DNA from 4 places in the Micromonospora sp. NPDC048835 genome. Region 1 is predicted to be linked to each of the others. Evidence: riboswitches for the same ligand, from Rfam matches in the RefSeq annotation. Region 1 holds a riboswitch; each other region holds the start of a gene.
What was found. A riboswitch is a leader RNA that binds a small molecule or an ion and turns the genes downstream of it on or off. The one in region 1 is predicted to bind cyclic di-AMP.

Region 1 (3,670 bases):
TGATGCGTCGCCTGGCGCCGCGCCGTGCGGCCCGTCCGGCGCCCGTGCCCCGGCAACGTGCAGCCGGCGACGACACCGCGGGCGAAGCCCGGAGCGGGGCCGCCGACGGGGCCGGTCCGGCCGTCGGTCGATCAGCGTACGTCGACCGGCGCTGACAGCGTCCACCCTGGTCAGCGGGGTCGGCGCGGCGTCGTCCGACACGCCCGTGGTCGGTGCGCCCGGGTCGGTGCGACGGTAGCGTGGGTACGTGCTTCCGGTTGCGTTCACCCTGTCCGCTGTGGTGGGTGGCGCGCTGGGCGACGCGGGTGCTGACCAGCCTCGCCGTCGTCGCGGCCCTGGCGCTCGGCGCGGGCCCGGCCACGGCCGCCGGGTCGATGCCCAGCCCGCTGTCGACGTTCGGCGCGGTGCCGGCCGCCGTCGTTGCCGGGCCGCTGGAGGCCTCCTGCCGCCACGCCGAGGCGCCGGGGGTGGCGCGGTCGGCCTCGGCGATACCTCCGGAGGCCACCGAGGAGTCGGTGCCGGCATGGTCGGTCGGCACGCCGGTGGCGCTCCCCGGCGACGAGGGCACCGTGGTGGCCGGGGTGCTGCCGGTGCGCGCGGCCGGGTCCGAGCCGCTGCCCCTGCTCGACCGGGCGAGCGGTCGGGCTCCCCGAGCCCCGCCCGGGCGCTGAGCCACCGGGACGACCGTCCCGTCGCCGCGCCCTGTCGACCCACAAGCCTCCTACCCCGCTGACCCGTGGCCCCGCCGTGGCCCGCCGGTCGGCGCGGGCCCCCATCGCACTGCTCTCTCCCCGAGGTGCCGACCATGGAGACCGCTGTCTTCTACCAGTTCGTGACCGAGGTGCCGCAGGCCGCCGCCATCTGGTCGACGCTGTTCCTGCTGACCCTGGGCCTGCTCACCGTGCTTGCCGCCCGCCCCGAACGGGACCGGCCCGCTGACGATCCGCTCCCGGCCGCGCCCACCGCGCGGGAGGTGGCCGCCGCCGAGGCGGTCGACCGGCGCCGCTACGCCGAGGAGGTGGCCGTTGCCGCGGCCGGCGCGGCCACCACCGCCAGGCGGCGACGGGCCGCCTGGCTGACCGCTCAGGAGGAGTTGGAGCGGGCCTGGACCGGGTACGACGAGGCGGACACCGCCGCGCGTCGCTTCGCCGGCGCCGCGATGCTGCCCACCCCGCAGACGCCGCACACCCCCGCCGAGTACGCCGCCCGGGAGCGCTATCTGCACCGGGCGGCGATGGCTGCCTACTGGCGGGGCGACCTCACCATGGCGCAGCTCGGCGACGTGTTCGGCCACCGGAACGGCTGGGATTCCCGGCGACACCCGGTCGAGCAGGAGGCGCTGATCAGCAGGGTGGTCCGGGACGCGCGGCTGGTCGACTACCAGGCTGCCGCCGGCCGGGAACGGGCCGCCTGGCGGGACGCGGAGTTGGCCGCCGAGTCCGCTCGTGTTCTCGCCGAGGAGGCGTACGCGGCGAAGGCCAGGCTGCACCCGACCCCGGCGCCCGCGCCGCGGTCGGTGGCCCGGGCGTTGCGTCCCGCCCTCGTGGCACGGTGGCGGCCGGCCCGGGTGGGTTGAGCCCGATCCGTGATGTGAGGCCGGTCACGGGTGTGGTGAATCGGACGTCCGGCGCGGTTGGTGGGATTGTTCCGGTGAATGCGGTGCGGTTGTTTGCGCCCTGTCCGGTTGTCGCCCATCGGTGCCGCCGTAACCGGTTGTCCCATCGAGTCACGTCATCGGCAATACGCGCAGAAATTGTTCCGCCAATTGGGGTTTACACAGGTGAACCTGGCTTGGCAGGGTGCGGAGCGGCCAGTAGTGTCGTCACGTCCGATGCGGTAATCGATCGCAGGAAGCGACGCCGCATCGACCCGCTTAATCGTGATCTACGAACCGGGGACCCATCAGTAAGTCCGGGGTGAATCCGCGAGCCACGGCCCGCGGTAGGGCGATCTTCCCGCCCGAATCCGTCAGCTAACCCGGTAGGCGGTGTCGGAAGGAGTCACTCCTCGTGCAGCACCTTTCCACCCCTCGGTTGTTCCCTCGCCTCCACGGCGCGGCGGTGCACCCGCTCATTCGTCACGTGACGGTGAGCTGACCCCCGGGTCATCGCCTTTCCCGCCCGGCCGCGCCGGGCGTTCCCCTGAGCGGTTCACCATCCGCGGACCACGGTCCGCGTGCTGGCGCCTGCCCGGATACCGGTCCGGCCCCGGTGCGCCGCTCTCCCCCTGATCCGTGGAGGACCCCGTGAAGCACACCCTGCAGCGTCAACTCCGCCGTCTCGCCAGCGAGCGCCCGTACCAGATCGTTGCCGCCTCCGCCGCGGCCCTCGCGATCGCCACCACCACCGGCGCCCTGCTCACCACCGCCGACCACGCCCCGGCCAGCCAGCGCACCGCGACCACGGTCGCCGAGATGCGCAGCGACGTCGCCGCCTCCAGCGGCGAGGTTCGGGACGCGTCCCCCTCGGCTAGCGCCGCGCCGACCACGGCCGCCCCGACCACAGATGCCGCGTCGCCGGCCGCCAAGGCCAAGAGCAACCCGGACCTCACCCGTAAGCCGACGCCGCCGAAGCCCCCCGCGACGAAGGTGCTCGACTACGACTACGAGGCGCAGAACACCTACTACAACTGCGGCCCGGCGGCCACCCGGAACGCGCTCAGCGCCGCCGGCATCGACCGCACCCAGGAGGAGCTCGGCGCCGAGCTGGGCACCACCGAGATGGGCACCAACTCGGCCGAGGACACCACCCGCGTGCTCAACGCCGAGGTGAAGGGCTCCCCGTACCGCACCCGGATGTTCCCCGGCGCGCCCAGCCCGGCGCAGATGGACCGGCTCCAGGCAGACGTGGTGAAGGCCATCACCGACGGCCGTGGCGTGGTGGCGAACGTCGTCGGAGACGCCGCCGACACCGACGGCGGCTGGCACTCCTACGGCGGCGGGCACTACATCGCCGTCGTCGGCTACAAGGACAACGGCCGCACCGTGCGGATCGCCGACTCGGCGAACCCGACCGACCCGTCGTACTGGATCACCACGATCGACCTGGCCAACTGGATCACCAGCCGGGGCTACTCCGCCTGACCCGGGCACCCTTACCGCCGCGGGCGCCGTCTCCCACAAGGGGCCGGCGCCCGCGGCGTCTGTCTGCGCGGTCCGTCGTCGGCGGCTCTCGTACCTGGCCGTGAACCGTGGCAGACTGCGGCCGTGGTGGAGAAATCGGGTGGTAGAAGGCCGGTTCTGCTGCTGCTGCACGGCATGGGGGCGACCGGGGACGTGTGGTTGCCCTGGGCGCCGTACCTCGAGCAGCACTGGCCCGGGCGGTGGCTGGCACCGGACCTCGCCGGCCACGGCTGGGCGCCGCCACTGCCCTCGTACTCCTTCGCTGGTCTCGCTGAGCGGATCGGGCAGGCCCTCGCCCCCGACGACCGGTTCGTCGTGCTGGGGCACTCGCTGGGTGGGGTGGTCGGCCTGGCTCTCGCCGCCCGCGACGCCGGGATGCCTGTCGACGCGGCCGTCGGCCTCGGCATCAAGGCACAGTGGTCACCCGACGAGTTGACCCGCGCCGCCGACCTCGCCGCCCGCCCGGTCAGTTGGTTCGCGACCCGCGCCGAGGCGGCACGCCGCTACCTGCGCGTCTCCGGGCTCGTCGGCCTGGTCCCACCGGACCAC
Region 2 (3,670 bases), on a different contig from region 1:
GCGCCCGGAGGACTACCGGGAGTACGCGCACGTGGTGGTGGACGAGGCGCAGGACGTCTCGCCGATGCAGTGGCGGATGATCGGTCGGCGCGGCCGGCTGGCCTCCTGGACCGTGGTGGGCGACCCGGCACAGACCGCGTGGACCGGCGATCCGGAGGAGCTGACCCGGGCTCGCGACCAGGCGCTGGGCCGGCGTAAACGACACGACTTCACGCTCACCACGAACTACCGCAACTCGGCAGAGATCTTCGCGGTGGCGGCGGCGGAGATCCGTCGGCTCTACCCCGACCTGCCGCTGCCGACCGCCGTGCGCTCCACCGGAGTCGCTCCGGTCGAGCTGGTGGTGCCCGCGACGGGCGTGGAGAAGGCGACCGTGGAGGCCGCCGCCGGTCTGCTGGCCGAGGTGGAGGGCACGGTCGGGGTGATCACGCCGGTCCCCCGCCGCGACGAGGTCGCCGGTTGGCTCGGCGCGCTCGGCGCGTCGAGGTTGCAGGTGGTGACCAGCCTGGAGGCCAAGGGCATGGAGTACGACGGGGTCGTGCTTGTCGCCCCGAGCGAGATCCGGGCGGATCCGGGTGCCGGGGTACGCACCCTGTACGTGGCGCTCTCCCGGGCGACCCAGCGGCTCACCACCATCGACCCGACCGGCTGACGTGCGCGGACTGCCGTCGGTGGGAGGCGTGGCACGTACACTTGCACACATAGCGATGTGAGCATATATTTGACCGGGTCCCGATCGGCGGCGGAAGGTGATTCTCGTGGGCGCAGGTCATGACCACCACCACGGGTCCGTCGCCAATGCCGCACACCAGCACCGGGGGCGACTCTGGGCGGCGTTCGGTCTGCTCGCCACCCTGATGGTGGTCGAGGCGGTGGTGGCCCTGCACACCGGCTCGCTCGCCCTGCTCTCCGACGCCGGGCACATGTTCACCGACGTGCTCGGCATCGGGATGGCCCTCGCCGCGATCACGGCGACCCGGCGGGCCACCGGCGACCCGCAGCGCACCTTCGGGCTCTACCGACTCGAAGTGCTCGCCGCGCTGGCAAACGCCGTCCTGCTCTCCGGTGTCGCCATCTACGTGGTGATCGAGGCGATCCGCCGCTTCGGCGACCCACACGAGATCATCACCGGCCCGATGCTCGTGGTGGCCGTGCTCGGACTGCTCGCCAACATCGCCGCCTTCGGCCTGCTGCGCGCCGGGGCACGCGAGAGCATCAACCTTCAGGGCGCCTACCTGGAGGTGCTCGGCGACCTGCTCGGCTCGGTCGGCGTCATCGGCGCGGCACTGCTCATCATCGCCACCGACTGGTGGTGGGCCGACCCCCTGGTCGCCGTCGCCATCGGCGTGTTCATCCTGCCGCGCACCTGGCGGCTGGCCCGAGCGGCCATCCGCATCCTGGTGCAGGCCGCTCCGGAGCACCTACAGGTGACCGCCGTGCACGACCGGCTGGCCGCCGTCCCCGGTGTGGTCGAGGTGCACGACCTGCACGTCTGGACGCTCACCTCCGGGATGGACGTGGCCTCGGCACACCTGACCATGGAGCCCGGCGCGGAGGTCGGCGCGGTGCTCACCGCGGCGCGTACCGCCCTGCACGACGACTTCCGCATCGAGCACGCGACGTTGCAGATCGAGCCCGGCGCCGCGTCCGGAGCGTGTGGCTCCATCGAATGGTGAGGCGACGTTCACGACGGTGCCCTGATTTTCCGTCGTGACGCACGCACCGTCCGTCACATCGGCTGCAGCGGCCCCATCCGCCCCGGTAGGCTCGGTCCCGGCCTCCACCAGGCGGCGCCCTCCCGGCGCCGGTGGTGGTCGCCGCCTAATCGCCCTCCTGGGCGAACCGGGGAACCATGTTCCTGGGGTGCATCCGCGTCAGCGGTAGGGATCTTCCGTCCCGAACCCGTCAGCTAACCCGGTCGGCGGCTGACGGAAGGACATGCGCAGTGGCACCAGCACGACCACCCGCCGCCCGACTGGCGGCCCTGATTGTCGCGATGTTCGCCCTCGGCGTCGCGCTCCCGGCCGGCACCGCTTCGGCCGCTCCCCCGACCGGCCTGCGGGCCGCCGCACCCGACTCCGACGAGGAGGGCGGCACCCCGGCGTTGCGCGCCCAACTGGAGGCGGCCAGCAAGGGCTACCTGGACGCCAAGCGCGCCCTGGACACCTCGGTACGACGACAGCAGCAACTCGCCACCCAGTTGAAGACCATCGAGGTCGAGATCGACCAGCGCACCGGCAAGGTCGGCGAGATCGCCGAGGTGGCGTACCGCACCGGCCGGCTCGGCGCGATGTCGGCGCTGCTCAACAGCAACACTCCGGAAGGCTTCATGGACCGGGCGGCCGCACTGGACGCGGTAGCCGCCAACGAGGACCGGGTGCTGCGCGACCTGTTGGACAGCAAGGACAAGGGCAACCGCACCCGGGTCGCGCTGACCGGCGAGATCAACGAACAGCGCAAGCAGGTCGCGGTGATGGCCAAGCGCAAGGACCAGGCCGAACGGGCCCTGACCGTGGCCACCACACCCAAGCCGCAGACCGCCTCCGGCAGCGACTCCAACCGCGGCACCTCCACCGCGAACGCGAAGCCCGCGCCCCGCAACTCCGACGGCTCCTGGCCCTCCGAGTCGTGCAGTGTCAACGACCCCACGCCGGCCAGCGGTTGCATCACCCCGCGCACCCTGCACGCGCTCAACCAGGCCAAGGCCGCAGACTTCACCCGGTACGTCTCGTGCCACCGCCCCAGCGGCTCCGGTGAACACCCGAAGGGCCGGGCCTGCGACTTCGCGGCACAGAAGAGCGGCTTCGGTGGAGTTGCCACCGGCGGCGACAAGACGTACGGCAACAACCTGGCCGCGTACTTCATCCGCAACGCGGACCGGCTCGCCGTGCTCTACGTGATCTGGTACAAGCAGATCTGGCTGCCCAGCAGCGGATGGAAGTCGTACAGCGGGGCGCACGGCACCCCGTCCACCGACCACACCAACCACGTACACCTGTCGGTCTACTGAGCCACCCGTGGTGCTGCCTGTGCGTCGTCGTGGTGACGCACAGGCAGCACCGTGTTCGGCCCGGGCTACGTCGCCGGGCGTACCCCCGGTGTCGTTTCTCGTCGGACGACCCGGCTGGGGTCGGCGGGCAGCATCGCGGTATGCCTCGGATCCGACCCGCCACCCGCAAGGCGCTGCTCACCCTGCACCTCGTCACCTCGCTCGGCTGGCTGGGCGCCGACCTGGTGCTGCTCACCCTCGGCATCGCCGTGCAGCGGGGCGCCGACCCGGCCGTGGTCTATCCGGTCACGGCAGTGGTCGGCACGGTGCTGTTCGCGCCGCTGAGCGTCCTGGTCTGGCTGATCGGAGTCGCCAGCTCGCTGCTCACCCCGTGGGGCCTGCTGCGCCACCGCTGGGTGCTGGTCAAGCTCGTGCTCACCACCGTGATGGTCGGACTGGTGCTGTTCCTGCTCACTCCGAACCTGCGCCACGCCGGAGCGGTCGGCGCCGCCCTGCCCGCACGTGACCGCGTCGACCTGGTGATCGCACCGGCCGTGTCGACCAGCCTGATGATCATCGCGACCGTACTGTCCACGTACAAACCGTGGGGCCGACGCACCGCACGCCCCCGCTCCGGCTTCCGCTCCGGTTCCGACTCCGGTTCCGGTTCCGGTTCCGACT
Region 3 (3,670 bases), on a different contig from region 1:
GCCGAAGCCCGGCCCGTACTGCTGAAGGAGAACGCGGATCCCGTCGGCGAGTCGGGGCTCGTCGGCGGCGAATTCGGACCAGGAAGCCATGTGGGCATTCTATCGAACAAATGTACGAGCAGCGACCTCGACGCGCTGGTCACCGGCACCGAATCCAGCCGTCTCCGGGAAGGCTATGGTTGTCCGATGCTGCTCTCCGACCGCGACCTGGTCTCCGAGATCAAGGCCGGCACGCTGGGCCTGGAGCCGTTCGAGCCCACTCTGGTCCAACCCTCCAGCATCGACGTCCGACTCGACCGGCTGTTCCGGGTCTTCAACAACCACCTTTACACCCACATCGACCCCGCGATGCAGCAGGACGACCTGACCTCGGCGGTCGAGGTCCCCGACGGCGAGCCGTTCGTGCTGCACCCGGGGGAGTTCGTGCTCGCCTCGACGCTCGAGGTCATCTCGCTCGGTGACCAGCTCGCCGGCCGACTTGAGGGCAAGAGCTCCCTGGGCCGGCTCGGGCTGCTCACGCACTCCACCGCCGGTTTCATCGACCCGGGCTTCTCCGGTCACGTGACGCTGGAACTCTCGAACGTGGCCAACCTGCCGATCACCCTGTGGCCGGGCATGAAGATCGGGCAGCTCTGCATCTTCCGGCTCTCCTCGCCGGCCGAGCACCCGTACGGCTCGGTGGTCTACGGCTCGCGCTACCAGGGCCAGCGCGGGCCGACGCCCAGCCGCGCCTGGCAACACTGGCGCACCTGGCCGACCCGCTAGAACCAGGGACGACGAGGGCCCGCCGCGACGGATCGCGGCGGGCCCTCGGTCACCCGGGGTCAGCCGGGGCGTCCGTAGCTGTGGATCGGGCCGTCGTCGACCTTCTTCATCTTGACCGGTTGACCTGCCTGCGAGGCGTGCACCACCCAGCCGCCGCCGACGTACATGCCGACGTGGTGGATGTCGCTGTAGTAGAAGACCAGATCACCGGGGCGCAGGTCACCCCTGCTGACGTTCTTCGTGACGCGGCTCTGCGCGGCGGCGTTGTGCGGCAGCGACACGCCGGCCTTGGCCCAGGCGGCGAGCATCAGCCCGGAGCAGTCGTACGAGTTCGGACCCTCGGCACCCCAGACGTAGGGCTTGCCGATCTGGGCGCAGGCGAACTTGACCGCGGTGCCCGCGCCGCCGCCGGGGTAGCTGCCCGGGCAGGGCGCCGGGCGCAGCGGACCGCCGCCGCCGCTGCCGTACACCTTGAGGCGCAGCTTCTGCAGGCGGTCGATCTCTTCGTTGATCTGCTTCTTCTTCGCCGCCAACTGCGCTTCGGTGCGGGTCAGTTGGGCCACCATCTCGTCCAGCGGGGCCTTCTGCGCGGCCAGCTTGTCGCGCAGGTCGGCCACCTGGCGTACGTCCTTCTGCTGGTTGTGCGCGAAGCGGTCGAGCATTTCGAGCTGGTCGACCACCTCGCTCGGCGACCGGCTGCCCAGCACCGCGTTGACGGTCGAGACGTTCTCACCCTTGTAGGCGCGCACGGCCAGGGCGCTGACCTTGTCCATCGCGGCGTCGACCTGACGCTCCAGCGGGGTGATCCGGGCGGCCAGCGCGTCGGCCTGCTTGCGTTTCGCGGCGAGGTCGGTGCGGGTGGCGTTGTGCCGTTCGATGATCGGTTCGAGCTTGTTCCAGTCGGCGTCGATCTGGCGCTCGATCTCGGCGACCGACGGGTCGGCGTGGGCTGCCGTGGCGCTGCCGGTCAGGACGACGGCGACGCCGGCCAGCGCGGCGAGGGCGGTGGTGAAGCGGGACCAGCGTGGGCGCGGCACGATCGTCGCCGGGCCGGCTGTTGCCGACCGCTCGGACGACGGCCGCGGGGCATGGAGTGCCACCGGGGTTCCGTACTCCTTCTTCCTGACCGCCTACCGGGTTAGCTGACGGGTTCGGGCGGGAAGTCGGCGCCCTACCGCAGTGGCTGCGGATTCACCCCGAGGGACCTGGGTCCCCGGTTCGCTCGGAAACGACTCGGCGGTGTCGGTCCGTTACCGCCCGGGCTGAGCGGAGCTGCTGTCGGGCCGACGAATGACCAGAGTAGAGACGCTTGTTACCGATCCGCAACCCGCGCGGCCGTGACACTCCGTACCGATTGGAGGAGGTCACTGAAGGTACGTGAAAAAATTCTTCCAGATACTTCGATAGATGGAAAGGTATTGACGCAACCTCCCGGGCGGCGCGATGGTGACCTGACCGCACTCCGCGAGAATCTAGGGGGTTCGATGCACCATCCAACCCTGTCGACCGGCGCGCGAGCGCTGCTCGCCGCCACCGTGGTCGCCGCCGCGACCACGGTTCCGCTCACCGTCGGCCCGGCCGCCGCCGCGCCCACGACCACCCGTCAGCAGCAGTACGCCGCCGCGGCGACCGAGTACGGCGTGCCCGCCGTCGTGCTGCTCGGCGTCTCCTTCCTGGAGTCGCGCTGGGACACCAACGCCGGCACACCGAGCACCAGCGGCGGCTACGGCCCGATGCACCTGACCGATGCGCGGCACGTGGCCGCCCTACCCGGGCGCGGTCACCACGACGCCGGTGCCGAGGATCCCCGCGGCGACGACTCTCGTGCCGCCCGGGTGCCCGCCCCCCGGCCGGTCGAGCCTTCCGCGCCGGCTGCCGCCGCGTTGCAGACCGTGGACGCCGCCGCCACGCTCACCGGTGCCACCCCCGAGGCACTGCGCACCGACCCGGGCCTCAACATCCGGGGTGGGGCCGCGCTGCTCGGCGCGTACCAGAGGGATCTGGGCGCTCCGGTCGGTGCCGGCACCGACCCGGCGGCCTGGTACGGCGCGGTGGCCCGCTACTCCGGCGCGGACAGCGCCGACGCCGCGGCGGCCTTCGCCGACGAGGTGTTCACCACCATCGGCGCGGGCGAGTCCCGGGTGACCGACGACGGCCAGCGGATCACCCTGGCGGCCCGCGCGGTGCGGCCCGAGCGTTCCTGGTTGGACCGCCTGGGCCTGCGCCGACTCACCCGCCCGGACGGAGTGGAGTGCCCGCGCACCATCTCCTGTGAGTGGATCCCGGCGCCCTACGAGGCGTTCGGCGAGGACTACGGCAACCACGACCTCTCCGACCGGCCCGCGCGGCAGAAGATCGAGTACATCGTCATCCACGACACCGAGGCGAGTTGGGCGACGACCCTGCAACTCGTCCAGGACCCCACCTACGTGAGCTGGCACTACTCGCTGCGCTCGGTCGACGGGCACATCGCCCAGCACGTCAAGACGAAGGACGTCGGCTGGCACGCCGGCAACTGGTACGTCAACGCGAAGGCGATCGGGTTGGAGCACGAGGGCTTCGCGGCGCAGGGCACCTGGTACACCGAGGCGATGTACCGGACCTCGGCGAAGCTGGTCCGGCATCTGGCGCTGCGGCTGGGCATCCCACTTGACCGTCAGCACATCATCGGCCACGACAACGTGCCCGGCACCATCCCCTCGACAGTGCGGGGAATGCACTGGGACCCGGGCCCGTACTGGGACTGGACGCACTACTTCGACCTGCTGCACGCCCCTCGGCTGGACACCGGCACCCCGGCCACCGGAATGGTCCGGATCGATCCCGACTACGCCACCAACCGGCCGGCCCTCACCGACTGCGTCACCGTGGGGGTGCCCTGCACGCCGCGCGGCTCCTCGGCGGT
Region 4 (3,670 bases), on a different contig from region 1:
GATGAGTCAAACTGGAAGCTCCGGCGGTCAGCCGGGTTCGCAGCGGACCACCGACCGGGAGTCCGCGCCAGGCGAGCCGACGCGGGCGTACGCCGAGTTGGTCGCCGGCAACCGGCGCTTCGTCGACGGCGCCCCCCGCCACCCCAACCAGGATGCCGGTCACCGGGCAGCCGTGGCCGACGGGCAACACCCGTTCGCGGTGATCGTCGGCTGCTCCGACTCCCGGTTGGCCGCCGAGATCATCTTTGACCGTGGGCTTGGCGACCTGTTCGTGGTGCGCACCGCCGGGCACACCGCCGGCCCCGAGGTGCTCGGCAGCGTCGAGTACGCGGTGACCGTGCTCGGCACTCCGCTGGTGGTCGTGCTGGGCCACGACTCGTGCGGCGCGGTGCAGGCCGCCCGGGAGTCCGCGGCGACCGGTACCGCACCGAGTGGCCACCTGCGCGCGGTGGTCGACGCCGTGCTGCCCAGCCTGCGCCGGGCCGAGGCCCAGGGCGTGACCGACATCGACGGGATCGTCGACGTCCACATCGCACAGACCGTCGAGACGCTCATCGAGCAGTCCCCGGTGCTTGCCGACCAGGTGGCGCGAGGGCGGTGCGCAGTGGTGGGAATGTCCTACCGGCTGGCCGCCGGAGCGGTGCGACCGGTGGCCGCCGTGCCGGCCGGCTTCGCGAGCGTGGACGCCCCGGGCGGATCGCCGGAGTCGACCGACCCGGCCGCTGCTGCCGCCGTCTGACGCGTCGAGGGCCGCTCCGCATCGTGCGGAACGGCCCTCGGACGGGGTTCGTGCGGATCAGAGCAGCGACATGTGTACGTGGTCGGTGTGGTTCGACGGCCCGCTGTACGAACTCCAACCGGTGGCCGGGAACCAGATCTGTCGGTTCCAGATCACGTAGTAGATGCCGAGCCGGTCGGCGTTACGGATGAGGAACGCGGCGACGTTGTTGCCGTACGTCCGGGTGTCGTTGTTGTGCCACGGGGAGAATCCGCTCTTCTGGAGCGACCAGTCGCAGGCGCGGCCCTTCGGGTGCTCCCATGGCCCGCCGGGCCGGTAGCAGCCGACGAACCGCTTGAAGCCGGCGGCCCTGACCTCCTTGTACGCGTGCAACGTGCGCGGCGTGATGCAGCCGGAGGTGGTCGGGTCCTTCTCGCTGCACGACTGTGGCTTCCAGTCGCCGTCGGCGGTGCGACCCGGGCCGATCTTCGCGATCTTGGAGGTGGCGTCCACCAGACCGCCGGTGAAGCCCTTCCCGCCGACGAGGGCGAGCGCCTTGTCGGCCTCGCTCTTTCGCTTCGCCATCAGGGCGGTCTGCTTCTGCTGCTCGCGGACCTCGGTGTCGAGGGCCAGCTTGGCCTGCTCGGCGCGGGCCTTCACCTCGTTGACCTCGGAGAGCTTCTTCTCGTTGACCATGTTCATCTCGTCGAGCATCCCGGCGCGCCGGACGAACGAGTCGGGCGCTTCGCTCTCCAGCAGCATCGCGACCGCGCCGATCCGGCCGGTCCGGTACGCCTGAGCGGCGATCTGCCCGACCTGCGGGGCCAGCGCGTCCAGGTCGGCCCTGGCCCGGTTGACCTCGGCGGCCAACTCACCCTGCCGCTTCTTGGACTTGTCCAGCTTGGACTTGGCGGCGGAGTAGTCGCGGTTGGCCTGCTCGATGACGTCGTTGAGCAGCTTGGGCTCGCTGTCCTCCTCGTGCCCGGACGGCGTGGGGTTCGCCGGGGCGGCGTGCGCCGGGAACGGCCCGGCGAACACGGTGAGTGCGGCGATCACGGCCACCACGGGTGTCATCCAGCGGCGTAGGGGTGCCGTCACAATGTTCCCTTCCGTCGACCGCCGACCGGGTTAGCTGACGGGTTCGGGGCGGAAGTGGCCCCTACCGCTGGCGCGGATTCACCCCAGGTGCCTGGGTCCCCGGCTCGCCGGTTGGCGATTGGGCGGTGGCACCGCAGGCGCCGCTTCGCGCCTTCATCGGTAACCGGCAGCGAGGTTACCCGAGAGTCGACCGGGTGAGCTACGCCTGGATGCCGACCAAAAGCGTCATTTCGCCATAGCGTTGAGTGACCAGTGACGCGGTTCTCAGGGTGGATGCCCGATCTGGTCACGCTGAGGAGTGTCACCATGCCGTATCCGTGCTCCTGTTCGACTCCGGCCACCTGTCGGTGGCCTGGGATGGGGGTGCGGTCCGCAGTTGGTCCGGCTCCTCGGAGCCGGCCGTTCGCGGTGAGCTGAGTGCGGCAAGTGCCTCGGTGCGGTCCCGCTGGGGTCGCGAGGCGGCAGCGTCGGTGGACGGCGTGGCGTCGGTGGACGGCGTGGCGTCGGCGCGTCCGGCGGCGGTCACCACTGCGGCCAGCCCGGTGGTCAGCGGCACGGCGGCGATCAGACCGAGGGTGGCGACCGCGCTGCGGACGATCTCCTGTGCCAGGAACTCACTGGTGAGGATCTGCCCGATCGGCCGCGAGTCGGCGGTGAGCAGGAGCAGCAGGGGCAGCGACGCGCCCGCGTACGCCAGCACGATGGTGTTGACGGTGGAGGCGATGTGGGCTCGACCGACCCGGGTGGCCGCCCGGTAGAGCTGCAGTCGGGACAGCCCGGGATTCGCGTTCGCCAGCTCGGTGACGGTGGCGGCCTGGGTGACCGTCACGTCGTCGAGCACACCGAGCGACCCGATGATGATCCCGGCGAGCAGCAGACCGTGCAGGTCCACGTCGCCCTGGAACATCGACAGGGTGGTGGCGTCCTCGCTGCCGAAGCCGGTGAGGTGGGTCGCGGCCGTGGCGATGGTGGCGAGGACGCCGGTCAGCACCAGACTGCCCAGCGTGCCGAGCACCGCGACCGACGTCTGTGCGGAGACCCCGTGCGTCAGGTAGAGCACCACGAACATGATCAGGGCCGCGCCGACCACCGCCACCAGCAGTGGTGATCTGCCGGCGCCGATGCCCGGCAGCACGAAGGTGAGCAGGATGGCGAAGCTGGCGGCCAGCCCGGCGAGCGCGGCGAGACCTCGCCACCGACCGAACGCGACGATCGCGGCCGCGAAGACCACCGCCAGCCACACCATCGGGGTACCGCGTTGGTGCTCGGCGATGTTCCAGTTGCTCGTGGTGGGGTCGACCGGGTCGGCCAGCTCGACCAGGATGACCTCGTCGCCGACCTCGACCCGGGGTGCTCCCGGCCCGTCGGGCACCGGCGTCCGCACCTGTTGCCCGGCGGCCGGCCCGTCGTCCACCCGGACGTCGACCGTGCCGCACCGCCCCTCGCCGACCCGCGGGGTGCCCTCGGGCACCGACGGCGCCGGCGGGCACGGCTCGCTCACCACCCGGGTGACCGTGCCGGGGTAGCGCGGCACGTCCGCGTCACCACCGCTCCGCGGTGACTCACCGCGCGGCCAGAGCAGCGCCGCGGCGAGCACGGTGGCGACGAAGAGAGGCACCACGGTCACGACGAGGATCCGTCGCACCCTCGGTGGGGCGGACGGAGCGGAGTGTGTGTGGTTGGCGGCCAAGGTGGGACTCCCAACGATCCGGTGCGGGGTACGGGTCAGCGGGCCGGGCGGTTCACCGTTTCGGTGGAAACGCGGCGGACGGCGGGGCGGATCGCTGCCTGACGACCGCGTGATCACGGACGGTCAGAGCTTGGCCGGGTCGGCCGGGGGCGACGCCACGGCGG

Region 2: linked by a shared signal. The riboswitch ahead of AB0C15_RS19400 (hypothetical protein) and the one ahead of AB0C15_RS07615 (C39 family peptidase) in region 1 are both predicted to bind cyclic di-AMP.
Region 3: linked by a shared signal. The riboswitch ahead of AB0C15_RS03540 (NlpC/P60 family protein) and the one ahead of AB0C15_RS07615 (C39 family peptidase) in region 1 are both predicted to bind cyclic di-AMP.
Region 4: linked by a shared signal. The riboswitch ahead of AB0C15_RS25495 (hypothetical protein) and the one ahead of AB0C15_RS07615 (C39 family peptidase) in region 1 are both predicted to bind cyclic di-AMP.

Annotation. Positions count from the first base shown of each region.
Region 1 covers NZ_JBEZGM010000004.1:240,699-244,368, reverse strand. Annotated here, with positions in the region: gene AB0C15_RS07630 (acyltransferase) at 1-155, shown strand, start outside; gene AB0C15_RS07625 (hypothetical protein) at 285-671, shown strand; gene AB0C15_RS07620 (hypothetical protein) at 806-1,576, shown strand; cyclic di-AMP (ydaO/yuaA leader) riboswitch at 1,861-2,002, shown strand; gene AB0C15_RS07615 (C39 family peptidase) at 2,234-3,082, shown strand; gene AB0C15_RS07610 (alpha/beta hydrolase) at 3,206-3,670, shown strand, end outside.
Region 2 covers NZ_JBEZGM010000015.1:62,337-66,006, reverse strand. Annotated here, with positions in the region: gene AB0C15_RS19410 (AAA family ATPase) at 1-652, shown strand, start outside; gene AB0C15_RS19405 (cation diffusion facilitator family transporter) at 759-1,676, shown strand; cyclic di-AMP (ydaO/yuaA leader) riboswitch at 1,809-1,940, shown strand; gene AB0C15_RS19400 (hypothetical protein) at 1,997-3,010, shown strand; gene AB0C15_RS19395 (DUF2269 domain-containing protein) at 3,151-3,670, shown strand, end outside.
Region 3 covers NZ_JBEZGM010000002.1:225,927-229,596, forward strand. Annotated here, with positions in the region: gene AB0C15_RS03530 (pyridoxamine 5'-phosphate oxidase family protein) at 1-90, opposite strand, end outside; gene dcd (dCTP deaminase) at 187-765, shown strand; gene AB0C15_RS03540 (NlpC/P60 family protein) at 825-1,865, opposite strand; cyclic di-AMP (ydaO/yuaA leader) riboswitch at 1,879-2,014, opposite strand; gene AB0C15_RS03545 (peptidoglycan recognition family protein) at 2,250-3,670, shown strand, end outside.
Region 4 covers NZ_JBEZGM010000025.1:64,294-67,963, forward strand. Annotated here, with positions in the region: gene AB0C15_RS25490 (carbonic anhydrase) at 2-739, shown strand; gene AB0C15_RS25495 (hypothetical protein) at 797-1,816, opposite strand; cyclic di-AMP (ydaO/yuaA leader) riboswitch at 1,821-1,951, opposite strand; gene AB0C15_RS25500 (YibE/F family protein) at 2,118-3,506, opposite strand.